DNA from 3 places in the Pseudoclavibacter endophyticus genome. Region 2 is predicted to be linked to each of the others. Evidence: predicted binding sites of a transcription regulator. Region 2 holds the regulator's gene; each other region holds the start of a gene.

What was found. Region 2 encodes HrcA, which represses chaperone genes, less so after heat shock. Its sites were predicted from a motif close to TTNGCACTCGNNNNNNNCGAGTGCNAA; they were not measured.
Region 1: groL (chaperonin GroEL) is a predicted target of HrcA. The motif match lies at 5,360-5,386, and genes of this name have one in related genera.
Region 3: groES (co-chaperone GroES) is a predicted target of HrcA. The motif match lies at 2,402-2,428, and genes of this name have one in related genera.

The regions. Positions count from the first base shown of each region.
Region 1 is NZ_WBJY01000001.1:906,730-913,888, forward strand. It holds gene cysS (cysteine--tRNA ligase) at 1-1,407, shown strand, start outside; gene rlmB (23S rRNA (guanosine(2251)-2'-O)-methyltransferase RlmB) at 1,410-2,453, shown strand; gene F8O04_RS03865 (DsbA family protein) at 2,502-3,278, shown strand; tRNA gene F8O04_RS03870 (tRNA-Thr) at 3,330-3,402, opposite strand; gene msrB (peptide-methionine (R)-S-oxide reductase MsrB) at 3,428-3,865, opposite strand; gene F8O04_RS03880 (DUF3263 domain-containing protein) at 4,008-4,322, shown strand; gene F8O04_RS03885 (LytR C-terminal domain-containing protein) at 4,329-4,871, shown strand; gene F8O04_RS03890 (cold-shock protein) at 5,021-5,236, shown strand; gene groL (chaperonin GroEL) at 5,429-7,054, shown strand.
Region 2 is NZ_WBJY01000001.1:1,527,452-1,534,610, reverse strand. It holds gene F8O04_RS06865 (histidine triad nucleotide-binding protein) at 1-279, opposite strand, end outside; gene F8O04_RS06860 (16S rRNA (uracil(1498)-N(3))-methyltransferase) at 316-1,089, opposite strand; gene dnaJ (molecular chaperone DnaJ) at 1,098-2,183, opposite strand; gene hrcA (heat-inducible transcriptional repressor HrcA) at 2,249-3,280, opposite strand; gene F8O04_RS06845 (DUF4870 domain-containing protein) at 3,497-4,648, shown strand; gene dapB (4-hydroxy-tetrahydrodipicolinate reductase) at 4,759-5,487, opposite strand; gene hemW (radical SAM family heme chaperone HemW) at 5,542-6,753, opposite strand; gene F8O04_RS06830 (TIGR01777 family oxidoreductase) at 6,845-7,159, shown strand, end outside.
Region 3 is NZ_WBJY01000001.1:794,205-801,363, forward strand. It holds gene F8O04_RS03385 (hypothetical protein) at 1-984, shown strand, start outside; gene F8O04_RS03390 (class I SAM-dependent methyltransferase) at 1,081-2,328, opposite strand; gene groES (co-chaperone GroES) at 2,473-2,766, shown strand; gene rarD (EamA family transporter RarD) at 2,872-3,846, shown strand; gene guaB (IMP dehydrogenase) at 4,143-5,645, shown strand; gene F8O04_RS03410 (GuaB3 family IMP dehydrogenase-related protein) at 5,677-6,798, shown strand; gene F8O04_RS03415 (glycerol-3-phosphate dehydrogenase/oxidase) at 6,818-7,159, shown strand, end outside.

The DNA.
Region 1 (7,159 bases), 620 kb from region 2:
CGGTTCTATGACACCAAGACGCAGGCGCTGCGCGACTTCGCGCCGCTCGTTCCCGGCGAGGTGTCGATGTACGTCTGCGGGCCGACCGTGCAGTCGGGCCCCCACGTCGGCCACATCCGTTCGGCCCTCGTGTACGACCAGCTCCGCCGGTGGCTTGAGTTTCGAGGCGTGCGAGTCACGCTCGTGCGCAACGTGACCGACATCGACGACAAGACCCTCGCGAACGCCACCGACACGGAGCCGTGGTGGGCGCTCGCGTATCGGGTCGAACGCGAATTCACCCGCGCATATGCGCGTCTCGGCATTCGTCCGCCCACCTACGAGCCGCGGGCCACTGCGTCCATCATGGAGATGCAGGCGATCATTCGACGGCTCATCGAGCGCGGTCACGCGTACGTGGCCGCCGACGGAACTGGCGACGTGTACTTCGAGACGTCGACGTGGCCAGAATACGGCTCGCTGACGCACCAGCGGACGGCGGAGATGGAGCCGGCCGACGACGGTGCTCCGCGCGCCAAACGCGGGCCGCACGACTTCGCGCTCTGGAAGGGACGCAAGCCGGGCGAACCCGAATCCGCGTCGTGGCCGAGCCCGTGGGGGCCGGGCCGGCCGGGCTGGCACATCGAGTGCTCGGCGATGTCGACGAAGTACCTCGGCGACACATTCGACATTCACGGGGGCGGCCTCGACCTGCGGTTCCCGCACCACGAGAACGAGATGGCGCAGTCGAACGCGGCCGGGCACGCGTTCGCGCGGACCTGGCTCCATAACGGGCTCGTCAATTTCCGCGGCCAGAAGATGTCGAAGTCGGTCGGCAACATCGTCACGGCTGCCGATCTGTTCGCGCAGGCGCGCCCCATCGTCATTCGCTACGTGCTCGGCGCCGCGCACTACCGCTCCGTGATCGAGCTGAACGACGACTCGATGGCGGAGGGCGAGGCGGCCTTCGCGCGTATCGAGTCCTTCCTCGGCCGCGCCGAGTCGCTCCTGCGGGCGGCGGGACGGGACATACCACCGGCCGCGCCCGTCACCGCGGACTTCGAGGCCGCGATGCTCGATGACCTCGCCATTCCGCAGGCCCTCGCCGCGCTGCACGGCGAGATCACGCGGGGCAATCAAGCAGCCGACGCGAACGACACCGACGGCGTCGAAGTGGCCCTCGCCGCGGTCGGCGCCATGCTCGACGTGCTCGGCATCGACCCGCGTACGCCCGAGTGGGCCGGCGATACCGGCTCCGATCGAGAGACCGCGGCTCTCGCGACGCTCGTCGAGCAATTGCTCGAGCAGCGTCGCGAAGCTCGGTCCGCGAAAGACTTCACTGCCGCCGACCGCATCCGCGACGCTCTCGCGGGGGCAGGTATTACGGTGGCAGACTCACCGACCGGAACGACCTGGAGCGTGAACTGACGATGGCTGCAACACCAGGCAAGGGCGGCGCCCGCAAGAAAAAGGGCCCGCTGAAGGGCACCGGCGGCCACGGCCGAAAGTCACTCGAGGGCCGCGGGCCGACACCCAAGGCCGAGGACCGGGCCTGGCACTCGGCCGGCAAGCGCAAGGCCGCCCGCGAGCGGATCGAGTCGAAGCACGGCGGTCAGCCCGGCGGACGTTCCGCCGGGCGGGATGGTGGTGCGCCCCGGCGCCGCAGTGACGACGAGACCGAGCTCGTGACCGGTCGCAACTCCGTGCTCGAGGCGCTCCGCGCGGGCATTCCCGCAACCGCGCTCCACATCGCGGCGCGCATTGAGTTCGACGACCGTGTCAAGGAGATCCTGCGCGTCGCCACGTCGCGCGGAATCCCCGTGCTCGAGGTCATGCGCCCCGAACTGGACCGGCTCGCCGGCCGCGATGCCGTGCACCAGGGCGTGCTCATCAGGGTGCCGCCCTATGAGTACGACGACCCGATGCTCCTCCTCGACCGTGTCACGCAGCGACGGCAAACGCCGCTCGTCGTCGCCCTCGATGGCGTGACCGACCCCCGGAACCTCGGTGCGATCATTCGCTCGGTCGCCGCGTTCGGCGGCCATGGGGTCGTCGTGCCGCAGCGTCGATCGGCCGGCGTGACCGCGTCGGCGTGGAAGACGTCGGCGGGTGCCGTGAGTCGCCTGCCCGTCGCGATGGCAGCCAACCTCGTCGCGACGATCAAGGCGTATAAGGCTGCGGGTCTGTTCGTCATCGGCCTTGACGGGGATGGCGACATGTCCCTTCCAGGGCTCGATCTCGCGACCTCGCCGCTCCTCGTTGTCGTCGGCAGCGAGGGCAAGGGGCTCTCGCGCCTTGTCACCGAGCAATGCGACGCGATCGTGTCGATCCCGATCGACCGCGCCACTGAGTCACTCAACGCCGGGATCGCAGCGAGCGTGACGCTCTACGAAGTCGCGAAGCTCCGGGCGGAGAGGTTGCGGAATGGTGACGTTTCGACTTCGGCGGCTGCAACCTCAAGGGGAGGGGAGTAGCCTCTCCCAGGTCGTGCGTGCCGACCGCCGCGGCCACCCAGACGAGCGATGACTGTGATCTCACCCGAACCCCGACTGCGCCGCGCGACAGCGCGAGACGCGGCGTCGAGTCGACCTCGCCGCCGCCTGGTGCTCGCTGTCGCGGCGCTCGCGATCGCCGTCGCCGTCGCCGTCTTTGCGCTTGGGACGGGCCGCGGTAGCGTCGAATGGCCGACCATGGTCAATGCCGACGGCGGCCTCGACGCCTCGGGCCCCACCGTCGCTGACCCGGCCAATGCGCAAGCCATCCCGGCCCCCGCGCCCGTGCAGCTGGCCCTCTACACCGACTACACGCATCCAGATAGCGCGCGGTTCGCCTCGGTCAACGCGCTCGTGATCCAGGGCCTCACACAGCAGGGGGCCGTGCGCATATCGCTGCACCCGCTCGCTGTGAGCGACGATCCTCGCGAGCGCGGCGCCGCGGTACGCGCTGGGAACGCCGTCACTTGCGTGGGCGAGTTGTCGCAGAAGGACCTCTGGGCCTTCCATGTGGGCCTGCTCGCCATGCAGCCGAGTGAAGGGTTCGCCAATCTGCAGAACGCCGATCTCAAGGCGCTCGCACGCGACTCGGGGGTGCAGCAGATCGACGCGGTGAACACGTGCATCAGTCAGGGTCGATTCGGTGACTGGATCGAGTCGCAGTCCGACGCCGCGCTTGCAGGGGGCGTCGGCGACCAGGGGACCGAACTCGACCGCATGCCCCTCGTGCTGGCGAACGGCGACGCGTACACGGGTCGCATCGACAACAGCACCGAGTTCCGGTCGTTCCTCGACGAGCACCTCTGACGCGAGACCGGCCGCGCCGGGCACGGGCCGATGGCAGCGTGTGCGCTATCGAGCCGGCTGCGGGGTTCGAACCCGCGACATCCGCTTTACAAGAGCGGTGCTCTACCAACTGAGCTAAGCCGGCATGCCCCGCGCGGGGCCGGACCAGTCTATGCGGACGTGCCGCTGCCATTCGACTCGCCCGACGACTCGGGTGAGAAGGTCAGGGACACCGAGTTCATGCAGTATCGGTCGCCGGTGGGCGTGCCGAAGCCGTCGGGGAACACGTGCCCGAGATGCGAGCCGCACTTCGCGCAGCGCACCTCGGTCCGCACCATCCCCTGTGAGTCGTCGTCGAGCAGTTCGACCGCGTCAGGGCGGATCGACTCGTAGAAGCTCGGCCAGCCGCAGCCGGCGTCGAACTTCGTGCCACTCTTGAACAGCTCGTTGCCGCAAGCGCGGCACGAGTACAGCCCCTCGCGCTCTTCATCGAGGAGTTCGCCCGTGAACGGGCGCTCGGTCGCGGCCTGCCGCAGCACGGCGAACTCCACCGGCTGCAGCAACTCGCGCCACTCCGCGTCATTCCGCGTGACCTGGTACTCGCCCATGTGCTGCCTCCTCTCGACCGTGCCCCGCCGATCGGGGTCCCGCCGATGCGCGAGTCTACGCGCGTCGGAACCAAGATTCTCGTGAGGCTGCGCCTACAGTGAGGCACCCGCGGAGTGCGTCGCGGTCGAACGAGGAGGCGGTTTGGCTCTGGAGGCAGCGCAACGCTCGGCAGCTCCCGAACTGACGAGTTTCGAACGCGAGGTGCTCGCGTTCGAGGCCGCGCACCCACGCCATTCGTCCGCCAAGGAAGACGCGATTCGCCGGCGGTTCAACCGGTCGGTCGCGCAGTACTATCAAATTCTCGCTACGCTCATCGAGGCGCCAGCAGCCCTGGCCCACGACCCCCTGGTCGTCGCGCGCCTGCGTCGCGTCCGAGATGCACGCGCCGCAGAACGCGACGAGCGGCGAGCCCAGCGACGCTCGAGTGCAGCGTCCGGACGCACGAAGGCCCGGTAGACGAACGTGAAGTACTCGAAGGACCGTTTCGACGACATCCCTGCGTCGCTCGACCGACGCGGGGCGCACCGTGCGCCCAGAACCCGGGGCGACAAGATCACCTCGTGGTTGTGGGGCCTCGGTGCCGTCATCGTGCTCGTGGCCATCGGCCTCATCGCGATGTTCGTCATCGACAACGTCGTGTCGTTCCAGGCCGAGCCCGAGCCGACGCCGACCGCCACCGAAGAGGCGCCGACGGACGACCCCGCCGAGGCGCAACCGGCGCTCGACCCGAACGTGCAGGTCACGGTCCTCAACGGCACCGACCTGCCGGGAATCGCGGGCGGAAACGCCGAGACGCTCACGGGCCTCGGCTGGAACGTGACCGTGATCGACGACGCCGACCGGGCCGATTACTCGTCGACGACCATCTACTACGGCGACGCGGCGAATGAGGGGGCGGCGCTCCAGCTCGCGCAAGATCTGGGTGGCGGAACGCCGACACTCGACCCCAACATGGCTCCGCCGGGCACCATCACGGTCATCATCGGCTACGACGTCGCCCAGTAGCCGTCTCCCCGCAGATGTCGATCGCCCGATATCCGCGCGACACGTTCCCGCAACCTCGCAAACGTACGCTCATGGCGCCCCGACGCCGCAGGGAAGGTCGTCGGGGCGGTCGGGTATGTCCCGGCCGAGCGACACGCAATGGGGAGATCATGGCGAACGGAACCGTGAAGTGGTTCAACGCTGAAAAGGGCTTCGGTTTCATCACCGTCGACGCCGCCGGCGGAGAGCAGCAGCAAGACGTCTTCGTGCACTACAGGGCGATCGACATGCCCGGCTACAAGGTCCTGGAGGAGGGCCAGGTCGTGGAGTTCCAGATCGGCCAGGGGGCCAAGGGGCCTCAAGCCGAAGCGGTGCGACCCCTCTAGGGCACCGGTCACGAACGGCGGCACCGGCCGGGTGCCGCCGTTCGTGTTTCCGGATGCTCGAGGTGAGCCCGGCGGGGTGCGGCTCGCGGCTTGCACTCGCCCACGTCGAGTGCAAGTATTGCTCTAGCACTCGCGCTTGCCGAGTGCCAACACATGAACGTCCCGGACGTCCGGAAAGGACGAAGCACACTTATGTCGAAGATCATCGCGTTTGATGAAGAGGCCCGTCGCGGCCTCGAGCGCGGCCTCAACACGCTGGCCGACGCCGTCAAGGTCACCCTCGGCCCCCGCGGCCGCAACGTCGTGCTCGAGAAGAAGTGGGGCGCGCCCACGATCACGAACGACGGTGTGTCGATCGCCAAGGAGATCGAGCTCGAGGACCCGTACGAGAAGATCGGCGCCGAGCTGGTGAAGGAGGTCGCGAAGAAGACCGACGACGTCGCCGGTGACGGTACGACGACCGCCACGGTGCTCGCCCAGGCGCTCGTTCGCGAGGGCCTGCGCAACGTTGCCGCCGGTGCCGACCCGATCTCGCTCAAGCGCGGCATCGAGAAGGCCGTCGAGGCCGTCTCGGCCGAGCTGCTCTCGTCGGCCGTCGAGATCCAGACCAAGGAGCAGATCGCCGCGACCGCGTCGATCTCGGCCGCCGATGCGAAGATCGGCGAGATCATCGCCGAGGCGATCGACAAGGTCGGCAAGGAAGGCGTCGTCACCGTCGAGGAGTCGAACACCTTCGGCACGACGCTCGAGCTCACCGAGGGTATGCGCTTCGACAAGGGCTACCTCTCGCAGTACTTCGTGACCGACCCCGAGCGTCAGGAAGCCGTCTTCGAGGACGCCTATGTCCTGATCGTCAACAGCAAGGTCTCGAACATCAAGGACCTGCTGCCCGTCGTCGACAAGGTGATCCAGGCCGGCAAGCAGCTCCTGATCATCGCGGAAGACGTTGACGGTGAGGCCCTCGCGACGCTCGTCGTGAACAAGATCCGCGGCATCTTCAAGTCGGTCGCCGTCAAGGCGCCCGGCTTCGGTGACCGCCGCAAGGCCATGCTGCAGGACATCGCGATCCTCACGGGCGGCCAGGTCATCTCGGAAGAGGTCGGCCTCAAGCTCGAGAACACCACGCTCGACATGCTCGGTCGCGCCCGCAAGGTCGTCATCACCAAGGATGAGACCACGATCGTCGAGGGTGCCGGCGAGGCCGACGCCATCGCCGGCCGCGTGGCGCAGATCCGCGCTGAGATCACCGCGACCGACAGCGACTACGACCGCGAGAAGCTGCAGGAGCGCCTCGCCAAGCTCGCCGGCGGCGTCGCCGTCATCCGCGCGGGTGCGGCGACCGAGGTCGAGCTCAAGGAGCGCAAGCACCGCATCGAGGACGCCGTCCGCAACGCGAAGGCCGCCGTCGAAGAGGGCATCGTCGCGGGTGGTGGCGTCTCGCTCATCCACGCTGGCGCGAAGGCCCTCGCGGGTCTCGGCCTTGAGGGCGACGAGGCCACTGGCGCCAACATCGTCCGGGTCGCCGTCGACGCGCCGCTCAAGCAGATCGCCTTCAACGCCGGCCTCGAGCCCGGCGTCGTGGCCGAGAAGGTCCGCGGCCTCGAGGTCGGTCACGGCCTCGACGCCGCCACCGGCAACTACGTCGACATGGTCGCCGCCGGCATCATCGACCCGGTGAAGGTGACTCGCTCGGCGCTGGAGAACGCGGCTTCGATCGCCGGTCTGTTCCTCACGACCGAGGTCGTCATCGCCGACAAGCCAGAGAAGGGCGGCGGGGCCCCCGCATCGCCCGACATGGGCGGTGGCATGGACTTCTAGTCCTGCCGGCGTCGCCGACGCACTCCACACGAACGGGCGGTCCCACGAGGGGCCGCCCGTTCGGTCGTTTTCGGCGTGGACGACTCCGGGGGAGCAGGGGGCTGG
Region 2 (7,159 bases):
CGCGGGGCCGGTATTGAAGACCAGTCGGAACTGCCCGTCGGTGTGCTCGTCCGCGAGCTGCTGCGCGACGGCGACGAGCTCGGCGAGCAGGGCGGCATCGCCCTCGGCCAGTTCGACGACGTTGCGGTACGACGGGTCTTTGGGGATCACCAGCAGGTGCACGGGCGCCTGCGGGTTGATGTCGCGGATGCCGATGACGCGCTCCGATTCGAAGAGGAACTCGGCGGGGATCTCGCGATTGATGATGCGGGTGAAGATGCTGGGCTCGTCGCTCGACATGCCCTCGATTCTAGGCGTGCGCGCCGAGAGCCCGCGTCACCCCGGCGCGATCGCCGTCGACCAGTCCCCGATCAACGCCTGCACGACCGCGATCGCCGCCGGCCCGGCCGTCGACGTGCGGAGCACGGTGTCGCCGAGGCGCGCGCGGATCGCGCCGGCTTCGCTCAGCCGGTCGAGCTCACGGGGCTCGATGCCGCCCTCCGGACCGATGACGAGCACGATGCGCTCGGCCCCGTCGAGGTGCGAGCCGGGAGCGCAGAGCGCGGGCAGGGTCTCGTCACCGTCTGGATCAAGGACGATCAGCATCGCGTCATCGGCGGCGAGTGCAGCGAGTCCGGCCAGGTCGACGGGCTCCGCGACGACGGGGACGCGCGCCCGCATGCTCTGCTTAGCGGCCTCGCGCACGACCGTCTGCCAGCGTCCGAGCCCCTTGCGAACCTTGTCGCCCTGCCAGCGCGATACGCTCCGCGCGGCCTGCCACGGCACGATGCCGGCGACACCGAGCTCCGTGGCGGCTTGGATCGCGAGCTCGTCGCGGTCGCCCTTCGCGAGGGCCTGAGCGAGCCACAGGGCGACGCGCGGCTCCGGCTCGCGAACGACCGCATCGACCAGGATCTCCACGCGGTCGCGATCCACCGCCGCCACGAGACCCTCGACGGCGAGTCCCGCGCCGCTCGCGATGCGGATGCGCTCGCCGCGGCGCACGCGCGAGACGACGGCGGCGTGGTGGGCCTCCGAGCCGGTGACCGCAACCGCGTCGCCGAGCGCGACTCGCTCATCGAGATCTGGGTGCAGGTACTGCCAGGCCATGCAGGGCCCTAGCGGCGGAAGTGGTCGCGGATGCGAGAGAACAGTCCGGAGTGCTCGCGCGCCAAGCGCGGGGCCTCAGCATCCACGCGATCACGGAGTTGATCGAGCAGCTTCCGCGCGTGACCGTCGAGCTTCGTGGGGGTGACGACCTGCACCGTCACGTCGAGATCGCCCCGCTGCGTCGACCGGAGCCGGGTGATGCCTCGGCCGCGCACCGTGAGCACCTCGCCCGACTGCGCGCCCGGGGGGACATCGAGCTCGACGTCGCCATCGAGCGCGGCGATGCTCGTCCGCACGCCCGTGATCGCGTCGAACATGGACACCTGGAGCACGCAGTGGAGGTCGTCTCCGTCCCGCGAGAAGACCTCATGCGGGCGTACGCGGATTTCGAGGTACAGGTCGCCGTTGGCGCCACCCCCCGGCCCCGCCTCACCCTGGCCCGGCAGGTGGATGCGGAGCCCCGAGTCGACGCCCGAGGGGATGTCGACGGGAATCGTGACGTCGGAGCGCACGCGTCCCCGTCCGCGGCAGGTCTCGCACGGATGCTCGATGACCGTGCCGTATCCCTCGCAGTGCGCGCACGGCTGCGACGTGACGACCATGCCGAGAATCGAGCGCACCTGCCGCTGGACCGAACCGATGCCGCCGCAGGCGGAGCACGTGACGGGGGCCGTCCCGGGCGCGCAGCACGTGCCGGTGCAATCGGGGCAGACGACCGCGGTCGTCACCTCGATGTCCCGGTGCGTACCAAAGATGACCTCGTCGAGATCGAGCTCGACCCGCACGAGCGCGTCCTGACCGCGCTCCGCGCGCGAGCGCGGGCCTCGCTGGCTTTGCGACTGCCCGAAGAACGTGTCGAAGATGTCGCTGAATCCGAAACCGCCGCCAGGCTGCCCGCCGCTGTCGTACTGCTGACGGCGGCTCGGGTCGCTCAGCGTGTCGTAGGCGTGCGTGACGTCCTTGAACCGCTCTGCGGCATCCGGCGCCGGGTTCACGTCCGGATGCAGTTCGCGCGCGAGTCTGCGGTACGCGCGCTTGATCTCGTCGGGCGAGGCGTCCCGGCTCACGCCGAGCGTCGCGTAGTGATCTGCCACGAGTGGCACTCCTTCGGTCGTGTCTGCCCGCGGGATGCGCGGGAGGGGTCGTCCGTTTCGGTCGCTCAGTGCGCTTCGTCGCCGAGCGCCCTCGAGAGGTAACGCGCAACGGCGCGCACCGCCGCCATGTTGTGCTGGTAGTCCATGCGGGTCGGGCCGATGACGCCCAGCCCCGAACGGCCGTGATCGCTCGCGAAGCCCGTGCCGAGCACGGCCGTCTCAGCGAACTCCTCCTGCGTGTGCTCCCGGCCGATCCGAACGGACACGCGGTCGGACCGTTCGGCCTGACTCAGTTCGCCGAAGAGGCGCAGCAGCACCACGTGCTCTTCGATCGCCTCGAGGACAGGCAGGATGGTCGACGGGAAGTCTTGCTCGGTGCGTGCGAGGTTCGCAGCGCCCGCAATGATAAACCGCTCTTGCCTGTTGGCGAGAACTTGCTCGAACAGGTTGACGATGATCGGCGAGACGAGTTCGGCGTCATGCTCCGCGAACAGCCCTGAGACGTCTCGCAACGCGACGGCGGCATCCCCCACCGACGTGCCGACCAGCAGCGGCGAGATGCGTTCCCGCAGGTTCGTCAGCAGTTCGTCGTCAACGGGTTCGGCAACTTCGCCGATCCGCTGCTCGACCCGGCCGGAGTCGGTGATCACGACGGTGAGCACCCGTCGTTCGCTCAGGCGTACGAACTCGACGTGGTGGATGATCGCCGTTGCCAGCGAGGGAACCTGCGCGACGGCGACGCTGTTCGTGAGCTGGGAAAGCGACCGCACGGCCCGCGTGAGGACCTCATCGAGATCGGTGGTGCCCTCGAGAAACGACTCGACCGCGCGACGCTGAGCGCTCGAAAGCGGGCGCAGATGACCGAATCGGTCGACGAACAGCCGATAGCCCTTGTCCGTGGGGATGCGGCCGGATGACGTATGCGGGGCGACGATAAGGCCCGCGTCCTCGAGGATCGCCATGTCATTGCGGATCGTTGCCGACGAGACCCCGAACCCGTGGCGATCGGCGATCGTCTTCGAACCGACGGGCTCGCGGTTCTGAATGTAGTCGGAGACGATCACGCGCAACACTTCGACGCTGCGTTCCGAAGCCATGGCACCCCCATCGATCGCTCGTCGTCATCCCAACGGCGCATTCCTGGCACTCGCCGGGTTCGACTGCCAATGCTACCCCTGCCCGAGGAATCAGACGCGGACGGGGCGCGACCCGCGAGGCATCGCATGGCATCCTGGTGTGCAGCGCGAGTCACGCGCTCCAAACGTCGTGGGCGAAAACGGAATGCTCTCGGCGCACACTCGAAGGAGCTGTCCATGACCGACCCGCAGAATCCGGGCTCCCCGGAGGAGCCACGCAACGACGCAACCTCGACGACGCCAGGTCAGACCTCGCCGTACGGCCAGTCGTCCGCCTCCCCCTACGGCCAGGCGTCCTCGCCGTACGGACAGGCCGACGCGACCCCGGCAGCCGAAGCCGTGTCGCCCTACGGCTCGTCGCTCCCCTCTGGCTCGTCCGACGCGGGCCAGACCTCAGCGTCGCCCTACGGTTCGGCCGAGGCGAGCCCCGCGTCGTCGTACGGGTCGACCGACGGCGGTCAGAGCTCGCCATACGGTTCGCCGACCAGCCAGACTTCGTCGCCGTACGGACAGGCCGACACGACGCCGGAGGCGCAGACGCCCGCCTCCTCGTACGGCCAGACGAACGAGGCCGCCCAGGGCGCGGCGTCCTACGGCCAGCAGCCGGGAGAGCCCCAGGCCGGAGCCTACGGCCAGCCCGCCCAGCCGCAGGGCGGGACGGCGTACGGCGCGCAGCCCAGCCAGACTCCGAGCGGTGCGCCTTACGGGCAGCAGCACTCGGAGGCGGGCGGCTACGGTCAGGCGTATGGCGCGCAGGCGGGCCAGCAGCCTTACGGCGGCCAGCCGGGTCAGCAGCCTTACGGCGGCCAGCCGGGCCAGCAGCCCTACGGCGGCCAGCCCGGCCAGCAGCCCTACGGCGGCCAGCCCGGCCAGCAGCCCTACGGCGGCCAGCCCGGCCAGCAGCCCTACGGCGGCCAGCCCGGCCAGCAGCCCTACGGCGGCCAGCCCGGCCAGGCGTACGGCGCCCCCTACGGTGGCCAGCAGGGCGCAGTTGCCGCGACCAAGCAGATCGGCATGTTCGCGCACCTGCTGAACATCGTCGGTGTGCTCGGGCCGCTCATCATCTGGCTGGTGACGCGCGAACGCGGATCCCTTGCCGAGTCGGAGGGCAAGGAGGCCACGAACTTCGGCATCACGGTGGTCATCGCTCAGGCGGCGTCGTGGATCCTCTTCACGGTGCTGTCGTTCGTGGGCATCGGATTCCTGTTCGGACTCGTTTCCATGGCGATCTCGATCGCGACGATCATCTTCGCGATCATCGGCGGGCTGCACGTCAACAACACGGGCACGCCGTACCGGTACCCGGTCAACATCCGCTTCATCAAGTAGGACTCTCTCCCCACCACGACCGCGCCGGTCGCGACCCTGTGTCGCGGCCGGCGCGGTCGTGTTGGGGCGCGCGACCGCCGGTCTCCACGTCCCGTCGCTGCGCCGCCCCGTCAGAGGCCGAGGAGGGCGTCGAGCCCGACCGTGACGCCCGTCGCATCGGGGGCCGCGCGGATAGCCATCAGGACGCCCCGCTCGTACGCCGACTGCGTGATGGTCTCGTGGCGCACGGACAGCACCTCGCCGGTGCCGCCGAACAGCACCTGCTGATCGGCCACGACCCCGCGCAGCCGCACCGAGTGGATTGCGACCCCGTCGACGACCGAGCCCCTGGCATCCTGGTCGTCATTCGGCGCCACCAGGGCCGCGAGTCCGGCATCGGCGCGGGCCCCCGCGATCCGCTCGGCAGTCCGAACCGCCGTTCCGGATGGCGAGTCGACCTTGCGGTCGTGGTGCGCCTCGATGATCTCGACCGAGTCGAAGAAGCGGCCAGCGACGGCCGAAAGGTGCGTGCCGAGCACGCTGCCCAGCGAGAAGTTCGGCACGATGATCACTCCCCGACCGCTCGGCACCTCCTCCTCGAGGCGATCGATGCGCTCCACGCTCCACCCACTCGTGCCGACAACGACGTCGATGCCGCGCTCAAGCGCATACGAAACGGCGCGCTCCGACGACTCGATGCGCGAGACGTCGATGAGCACATCGGCCCCGTCGGCCTCCGCGAGCGGCGTGTCGCTCGAGAGACCGGCGTGAAGTGTCAGGTCGTCGGCCTCGTCGACGAGACGCGTGATGAAGCGCCCCATGCGGCCGGTGGCTCCATGAACGGCAACAGCGATACTCATGCGGGCAAGCCTAGGGGCGAGCGGCGAGGGGCGCCCTCGGCGCCGTAGCGGACCCTACGTCAACCGCCGCGCGACGGCATCGCCGAGCAGGCGGCCCCGCAGGGTCGGAACGATGCGACCTCCGAGCGCCGCCCGGGCGTCGACCAGACCGTCGGCGATCAGGCCCGCGACGGGCGTGCGGTCGACAAGCACCTGCGCATCGAGGCCCTCGCGCAGGCGCACGCCGAGCATGACGCGTTCGAAGCGCTTCGTGCCCTCGTCGAGCACCTCGCGGCCGACTCCCGGGGTCTCGCCCGCGTGCAGTCGCTGCGCGTATGCAGCGGGATGTTTCGCGTTCCACCACCGCACTCCGCCGACGTGGGAGTGAGCACCGGGTCCGAAACCCCACCAGTCGGCGTCTCGCCAATACGAGAGATTGTGGCGCGACGGATGGGCGCCGCCTCGCGACCAGTTGCTCACCTCGTACCACTCGTACCCCGCGTCGCCGAGCGCGGCGTCGGCGGCCTCGTACATGTCGGCCTGCATGTCGGCCTCGACATCGGGCAGCTCGCCACGGCGAATGCGGCGGGCGAGCTGCGTGCCTTCCTCAATGATGAGGGAATAGGCGCTCACGTGATGTGGCTCGAGCGCGATCGCGGTGTCGAGCGAGGTACGCCAGTCGTCCATCGACTCCCCCGGCGCGCCGTAGATGAGATCGACGCTCACTTCCAGGCCGGCGGCTTTCGCCGCCGCGACGGCCGCCGGAACGTTCGCCGGGTCGTGCGTGCGATCGAGGGTGCGCAGCACGTGCGGCACGGCCGACTGCACGCCGAAGCTCACGCGCGTCACGCCACCGGCCGCCAGCTCGGCGAGCGACCCTGGTGTGACGGAGTCGGGGTTGGCCTCCACCGTCACCTCGGCGCCGGCGGCGAGCCCGAAGGTCTGGCGAAGCGCGGCCAGCATGGCAACGAGGTGCGCGGCCGGCAGCAGCGTGGGCGTCCCGCCGCCGAAGAACACCGTTCGCAGTTCTCTCGCGGCTCCGACTCCGTCGAGCACGCGCCGCGCGAACGCGATCTCGAGGGCGACCTCCTCGTGGTAGCTCGCCTGGCTCACCCCGCGCAGTTCGGTCGCCGTGTAGGTGTTGAAGTCGCAGTAGCCGCAGCGCACGCGGCAGAACGGCACGTGCACGTATGCGCCGAAATCGCGCTCGCGTGCCCCCGCACCTGCCTCGGCCGGCAATACACCGCCGGCCGGCAACGGCTCGCCGTCAGGAAGTGCGCTCGGCACGGGCGGCGCGGGTCGATCGTTGCATCCTGGCATCGTATCGCGGTGCCGACACTCGGCTCCCATCACGGCGCGTCAGGTTAGCGTTGCTCCCATGGGTACGAACCAGTCGTCCGCCAAGCACATCGTCGTCGCAGGGGCCTCTGGACTGATCGGCAGGTCACTGATCGCGTCCCTCGAGAGCAGCGGCCATCTCGTGACGCAGCTCGTGCGCCGCGAGCCGGCCGGTGAGCGCGAGCGGCGCTGGGATCCGAACGGGCGCCGCCTCGACGCCCGCATCATCGACGGCGCCGATGCGGTCGTCAACCTCGCGGGATCTCGACTCGGGCGTCTGCCGTGGACATATCCGGTCAAGAAGGACATTTTGCGATCGCGCGTCAACGCGACCCTCACGATCACGAAGGCCATC
Region 3 (7,159 bases), 730 kb from region 2:
TCGCAGCAGGACTCCGGACGACCCGGTGGGTTCGGGCAGAGCAGCTTCGGGCAGCCAGCGCCGCAGCAGCAGCCTGAGCAGTCCGGCTCGTACGTCGAGGGCGACTACGGGCGGGCGTCGCAGCAAGACTCCGGACAGCCCGGGGGCTACGGGCAGAGCAGTTTCGGGCAGCCGGCGTCGCAGCAGCGTGAGCAGCCAGGTGGGTACGGTCAGAGCAGCTACGGCCAGCCGGGGCAGCCCGGCGGCTACGGGCAGAGCAGCTCTGGGCAGCCGGCGTCGCGGGAGTCCGGGCAGCCAGGGAGTTACGGGCAGAGCAGCTACGGTCAGCCGGCATCGCAGGAGTCCGGGCAGCCAGGTGGCTACGGGCAGAGCGCCTACGGCCAGCCGGGGCAGTCCGGCGCCTACGGTCAGAGCAGTTACGGGCAGCCGGCGCAGCCCGAGCAGCCGGGCGTCTACGGGCAGCCGCCCCAGCCGGGTGGCACCGGTCACGGCGGCTTCGGCCAGCCGGACCAGTCGTCGTTCGGCGCGCCCGCACAGCAGCAGCCCTACGGCCAGCAGCCCACCGCCCAGCCGAGCTACGGCCAGCAGGCACCGGGCCAGCAGGCGCCCGGTCACCCGGGACCTGGTCAGCAGGGCTTCGGCCAGCCGATGCCGGGTCAGCCGTATCCCGGGCAGCCCGCGCCGGGCCAGCAGTTCGGTCAGCAGCCGTACGGCCAGACGGGCCTCGGCGCCCAGGGGGCGAAGCCGTCACCCATCATGGGCGTCATTTCTGCCGCGCTCGGCGTCATCGCCCTCATCCTGATGCTGGTTCCCGCTCCGGGTTGGATCATCTCCGCCATTCTCGGCATCGCGGCGATCGGCGTCGGTATTCCGGGCATGCGCAAGCAGGGGCTCGGCAAGATGCTCAGCATCGTCGGCCTCGCGCTCGGCGGCATCGTGCTGCTGCTCGCGATCATCACACTCATCGTCGTGCTGGTCGTCTAACGAGCGACCCCGGCTCTGGCATTCGCGCCGGGCCGGCCCCGTACCCCGCGGTCGCGGGAGTCGTGGCCGGTGCCGGCGCGAGGCCGTTCCGGCGTCTCACACGCGGTCGGCCAAGAGCGCCTTCCGCGCGCCACCCACGCGGGTGCAGATGAGCGTTGCCGATTCGGAGCCCTTGAGCGACAGCTGGGCACGGAGCGCCGCGGGGTCGAGATCGACCCCGCGCTTCTTGATCTCGAGGCGGCCGATGCCGCGCGCGCGAAGCTCCCGCTTGAGCTTCGCGGTCTGCAGGGGCAACACCTCGCGTACGCGAAACGCGGTCGCGAAGGGGGTGCCGACCGCCTCGTCGCCCGTGATCCAGGCGATGTCGCGGGCGAGCATCCTGCCACCGAGCTCGCGAGCCACGTCGCCGATCAGCCGGGCGCGGATGATCGCGGGATCCGGTTCGAACACGAACTCGCCGAGCTCGCCGACGGGCTCGTCCTCGGCGGGGCCCGCCGCCGTGCGCTCAGCGGCGCGCTCGCCGAGCACGAGCGCCGACCGGCCGACGCCGTCGCGCTCGAGGCCGCCCGCCCACACGGTGGCCTCGACGAGCTCGCCGCCGACCGAGACCCACTGCGTCTCGACGCCCGCCGGCAGCAGATCGTGGTCGATGCCCGGGGCCAGTTTGACGCCGAGGCGATGCGTCGCGGCCGTTCCGAAGACCAGGTCGAGCGCGGGCGACCAGTCCGCCGGGTCGCCGAGCCGCCGAGCACCGCGGCCGGGCTTCGTCGCCCCGCCGGTTGCGCCGCTGCCGACCGCTTCGTTGCCCTGTGCCGGAGCATCCCGATGTTCCCGGCGCGCCGGATCGAACCAGAGGCCGTCGAACGCCGACAGGTCGATGGACTCGGCGCGCGCGTGTCGCACCGTCACGTTGTCGAACATCGCCAGGTTGTGCGTCGCCACGGCGGCCGTGACCTCATCGGCGTCGACCGCTGTGAGCTGGAACCCGAGGCTGGCCAACGCCATCGCGTCGGCGCCGATGCCGCAGCCGAGGTCGGCGACGCGCTCGCACCCGGCCGCGCGGAACCGCGCGGCGTGGTGCGCTGCGACGCTCAAGCGTGTGGCCTGCTGCAGGCCGTCCTCCGTGAAGAGCATTCGGTCGGCGAACCGACCGAATTTCGCGGTGGCCCGCCGCCGCAGTTTCGCCTGGGTGAGCACCGCGGCGACCGTGCGAGGATCGTGGCCATCACCGCGCATCCGGCTCACGAGCCCGAGCACGTCCGAGCGGTCGTCCACCTCGCCGACCCCGTCGAGCAGGCGCATCGCCTCGGGGGTCAGCAGGGCCAGCAACTCGTCTCGGTGCATCCCTCTACGCTAGCGGCGGACGCGCGGCACGACCTCGCGTTGGCATCCGGCACCGCGGGGCCATACACTGCCATTAGCACTCGCACCTGTCGGGTGCTAATCCCGCAAACTTCCACACTTGCATTACCGAGAAAGAGGTCAACCGTGTCGGTGAACATTCAGCCGCTCGAGGATCGAATCGTCGTTCAGCAGCTCGAGGCGGAGCAGACCACGGCGTCGGGTCTCGTGATCCCGGACACCGCGAAGGAGAAGCCCCAGGAAGGCGAGGTCGTGGCCGTCGGGCCCGGTCGTATCGACGACAACGGCAACCGCATTCCGCTCGACGTCGCGGTCGGTGACAAGGTCATCTACTCGAAGTACGGCGGCACGGAGGTCAAGTACGGCGGCGGCGAGTACCTCGTGCTCTCGGCCCGCGACGTGCTCGCGAAGATCTCCTAGGCATCAGCCCGCGAGAAGCGGCGGCGACTCGGCTCAGGCCGGGTCGCCGCCGTCGTTTCGTGCGACGGTCTTCGGCTTCGCCCCCGTGGGCGTACGATCCTCGACGTGAACACCTCGTCCCGCGCCGGCGTCGCCTACGCGGCACTCGCTTACGGACTGTGGGGGTTCCTGCCGCTGTACATCGCGTTGACGACACCAACGTCGAGCGTCGAGTTCATCGGCTGGCGCATCCTCCTCAGTGCCCTATTCTGCGCCATCCTGCTTGCCGTCATGCGCGGGTGGCGCGCGACCGGGCGACTGTTTCGCGATCGGCGGGTGGTCGGCACGCTCGCGCTCGCCGGCACCGTCGTCGCCGTGAACTGGTTCGTCTACGTGTTCGCCGTGATGTCGGGGCACACGGTCGAGGCGTCGCTCGGGTACTTCCTCAACCCGATCGTGTCGGTCGTGCTTGGACTCGTGGTGCTGAAGGAGCGGCTCCGGCCCCTCCAGTGGGCTGCCGCCGGCGTCGCGGTCGTCGCCGTGCTGGTGCTCGCGATCGGGTACGGCTCGTTTCCCTGGATCGCGCTCGTGCTCGCGTGCTCGTTCGGGTTCTACGGCCTCATCAAGAAGCGCGTGGGCGCGCGCGCCGGGGCGATTCCCGGGTTCTTCGTCGAAACGACGCTCATCGCCCCGATCGGTCTCGGCTGCCTCGCGTGGGCGCTCCTGGCCGGCGGCGGCATCACGCTCGGCAGCGTCTCGACCGACCACACGGCGGCGCTGCTGCTGGCCGGTGTTGTGACCTCGCTGCCCCTCCTGGCGTTCGCCGCGGCCGCCAAGCGGCTCACGCTCGTCGAAGTGGGCATGATGCAGTTCATCGCCCCCATCACCCAGTTCCTCATCGGCGTCTTCGTGTTCGGCGAGTCGATGCCGCCCGAGCGCTGGGCGGGGTTCGCGATCGTGTGGGTCGCGCTGGCGTGCTTCGCGATCGACCTCGTCATCGCGGGGCGCAGGCGCTCAGCCGCCACGGGAGCGCCCATGCCGCGATCCCCGGCGGATGCTCCCGGCCGCCCCGGAGGGCGCGGCCCGGCCGGACCCGCGTAAGCGGTTGTCGACGCCTCGCGGAATCGTTCGGCGCGCCGCGCGTCTCGGGCGTGTTTCGCGCGAGCGCCGCACGGCGTTACCATGACACCCACGTGGCGCACGGCATCCGCCACCGAGCATCCGGCTCCGCCGGTGCGGGTGAGGCGGACCGGGTGTCAGCGAGGTCGGCCCGATGGTGAGCGCCGCACTGCTCACCCGATCGAGCCCGCAGCCGTTCGGAACACGTGAGCCGCGTGGAGCGTTGCACTCGTGGCGTCGGCCGATGGCCGGATGACCGAGAAGCGAAGTGGGGCACCATGACCGACCACGACCCGTTTGCCCTCACCGGGCTGACCTACGACGACGTGCTGCTGCTGCCAGGGCACACCGACGTGATCCCCTCCGAGGCCGATACGGCGACTCGGCTCACACGCAACGTGGCCATCAACGTCCCGCTCATCTCGGCGGCGATGGACACCGTCACGGAATCGCGCATGGCGATTGCGATGGCCCGCCAGGGCGGGCTCGGAGTCCTGCACCGCAACCTCTCGATCGAAGACCAGGTCTCGATGGTCGACCGCGTCAAGCGCAGCGAATCGGGCATGGTCACGAACCCGGTCACGACGGGCCCCGACGCGACGCTCGCCGAGGTCGAGGCGGTCTGCGCCCGCTTCCGCATCTCCGGCCTGCCGGTCGTCGAGGCCGACGGTACGCTCATCGGCATCGTCTCCAACCGCGACATGCGTTTCGTCGACGAGCGCGAATACGCCACGACCAGGGTGCGCGACATCATGACGAGCGAGGGGCTCGTCACGGGCCACGTCGGCATCTCGGGTGACGAGGCCTTCGCGCTCCTGGGGCGGCACCGCATCGAGAAGCTGCCGCTCGTGGACGACGCGGGCAAGCTCACGGGCTTGATCACGGTCAAAGACTTCGAGAAGAGCGACAAGTACCCGCTCGCGACCAAGGATGCCGACGGCCGCCTCCGCGTCGGCGCCGCCATCGGTTTCTTCGGTGACGGGTGGGAGCGCGCGATGGGACTCGTCGAGGCGGGGGCCGACGTGCTCGTGGTCGACACCGCGAACGGGCAGTCGAAGGGCGTGCTCGACATGATCCGCCGGCTCAAGTCGGAGCCGCTCGCGAAGAACGTCGACATCGTCGGCGGCAATGTCGCGACGCGCGAGGGCGCGCAGGCGCTCGTCGACGCGGGCGCGGACGCCATCAAGGTCGGGGTGGGCCCCGGTTCCATCTGCACCACACGTATCGTTGCGGGGGTCGGGGTTCCGCAGATCACGGCCGTGCACCAGGCATCGCTCGCCGCGAAGCCCGCCGGCGTGCCGGTCATTGCCGACGGCGGCCTGCAGCACTCGGGTGACATCGCCAAGGCCCTCGTCGCCGGAGCCTCGAGCGTCATGCTGGGCTCGCTGCTCGCCGGCACCGACGAGTCGCCAGGCGACCTCGTTTTCGTGAACGGAAAGCAGTACAAGACCTATCGCGGCATGGGCTCGCTCGGCGCGCTGCAGTCGCGGGGCAAGAACACGTCGTACTCGAAGGACCGCTACTTCCAGTCCGACGTGCCGAGCGACGACGAGCTCATCGCCGAGGGCATCGAGGGGCGTGTCGCCTACCGCGGCACGGTGAAGCAGACGGTCTTCCAGCTTACCGGCGGCCTGCGACAGTCGATGTTCTACGTGGGCGCCCGCACGGTGCCCCAGCTCGTCGAGCGGGGCAAGTTCGTGCGCATCACGCCGGCCGGCCTCAAGGAGTCGCACCCGCATGACGTGCAGATGGTGGTCGAAGCGCCGAACTACCACCGCTGACGGCGTCGGCGCTCGGCAGTAGGCTGGCCCGGTGGAACATCTCGAGATCGGCCGGGCCAAACGGGCCCGCCGCGTGTACAGCTTCGACGACGTCGCGATCGTGCCCTCGCGGCGCACGCGAGACCGGGAGGACGTGTCGACGCAGTGGCGGATCGACGCGTTCACGTTCGAACTGCCGTTCCTCGCGGCGCCCATGGACTCGGTCATGTCGCCCGCGACGGCCATCGCGTTCGGCAGGTTCGGCGGGCTCGGCGTCCTCGACCTGGAGGGGCTGTGGACGCGGTACGACGATCCGGCAAGCCTGATCGACGAGATCGTCGACCTGCCGCCGCACGAGGCGACCGCGCGCATGCAGGCGATCTATGAGGCGCCGATCCGAAGCGAGCTGATCGCGGCCCGCCTCGGCGAGATCCGCGCGGCCGGAGTACCGGTCGCCGGCGCGCTCTCGCCCCAGCGCACGCAGGAGTTCTACAACGACGTCATCACGGCGGGCGTCGACCTGTTCGTGATTCGGGGCACGACCGTCTCGGCCGAACACGTCTCCCGCACCGCTGAGCCGCTCAACCTCAAGCAGTTCATCTACGAGCTCGACGTGCCGGTCATCGTGGGGGGCGCCGCGACGTACACGGCCGCGCTCCACCTCATGCGCACGGGCGCCGCCGGGGTACTCGTCGGCTTCGGCGGCGGCGCCGCCTCGACGACGCGCCGCGTACTCGGCATTCATGCCCCCATGGCGACCGCGGTCGCCGACGTGGCCGGTGCCCGTCGCGACTACCTCGACGAGTCGGGGGGCCGCTACGTGCACGTCATCGCCGACGGCGGCCTCGGCAACTCGGGCGAGATCGTCAAGGCGATCGCCTCGGGGGCAGACGCCGTCATGCTCGGCGCGGCGCTCGCGCGCGCGACCGACGCGCCCGGTCGGGGCCGGCACTGGGGCGCCGAGGCGCGACATGACCGCCTGCCCCGCGGCAACCGGGTCGAGGTGGGAACGGTCGGGTCGATGGAGGAGATCCTCTTCGGGCCGGCCCGTCACGCCGACGGCACGTCGAACCTCATCGGCGCGCTCCGTCACGCGATGGCGACGACCGGCTATGTTGACCTGAAAGAATTCCAGCGGGCCGAGATGATCGTCTCGCCCACGACGCACGCGTAGACGGGCAGGCCGCGCAGCCGTGAACTCGATCCCCAGCAACTCGCCCTCGACCAACTCGACGACGAAGCGTTCCGAGCGCCTCGGGCCGGCCGAGCGTCGCCAAGCGATCGAAGCGCTGCGCGCGAAAGATCTCGACGTGCTCGTCATCGGCGGCGGCGTCGTCGGCACCGGCGCAGCCCTCGACGCGGTCACGCGCGGCTTGAGCGTCGGCCTCGTCGAGGCGCGCGACTTCGGCTCTGGCACGTCGTCGCGGTCGTCGAAACTCATCCACGGTGGCATCCGGTACCTCGAGCAGCTCGACTTCGGCCTCGTGCGCGAGGCGCTCGTCGAGCGCGGCCTCCTGATGCAGCGCATCGCGCCG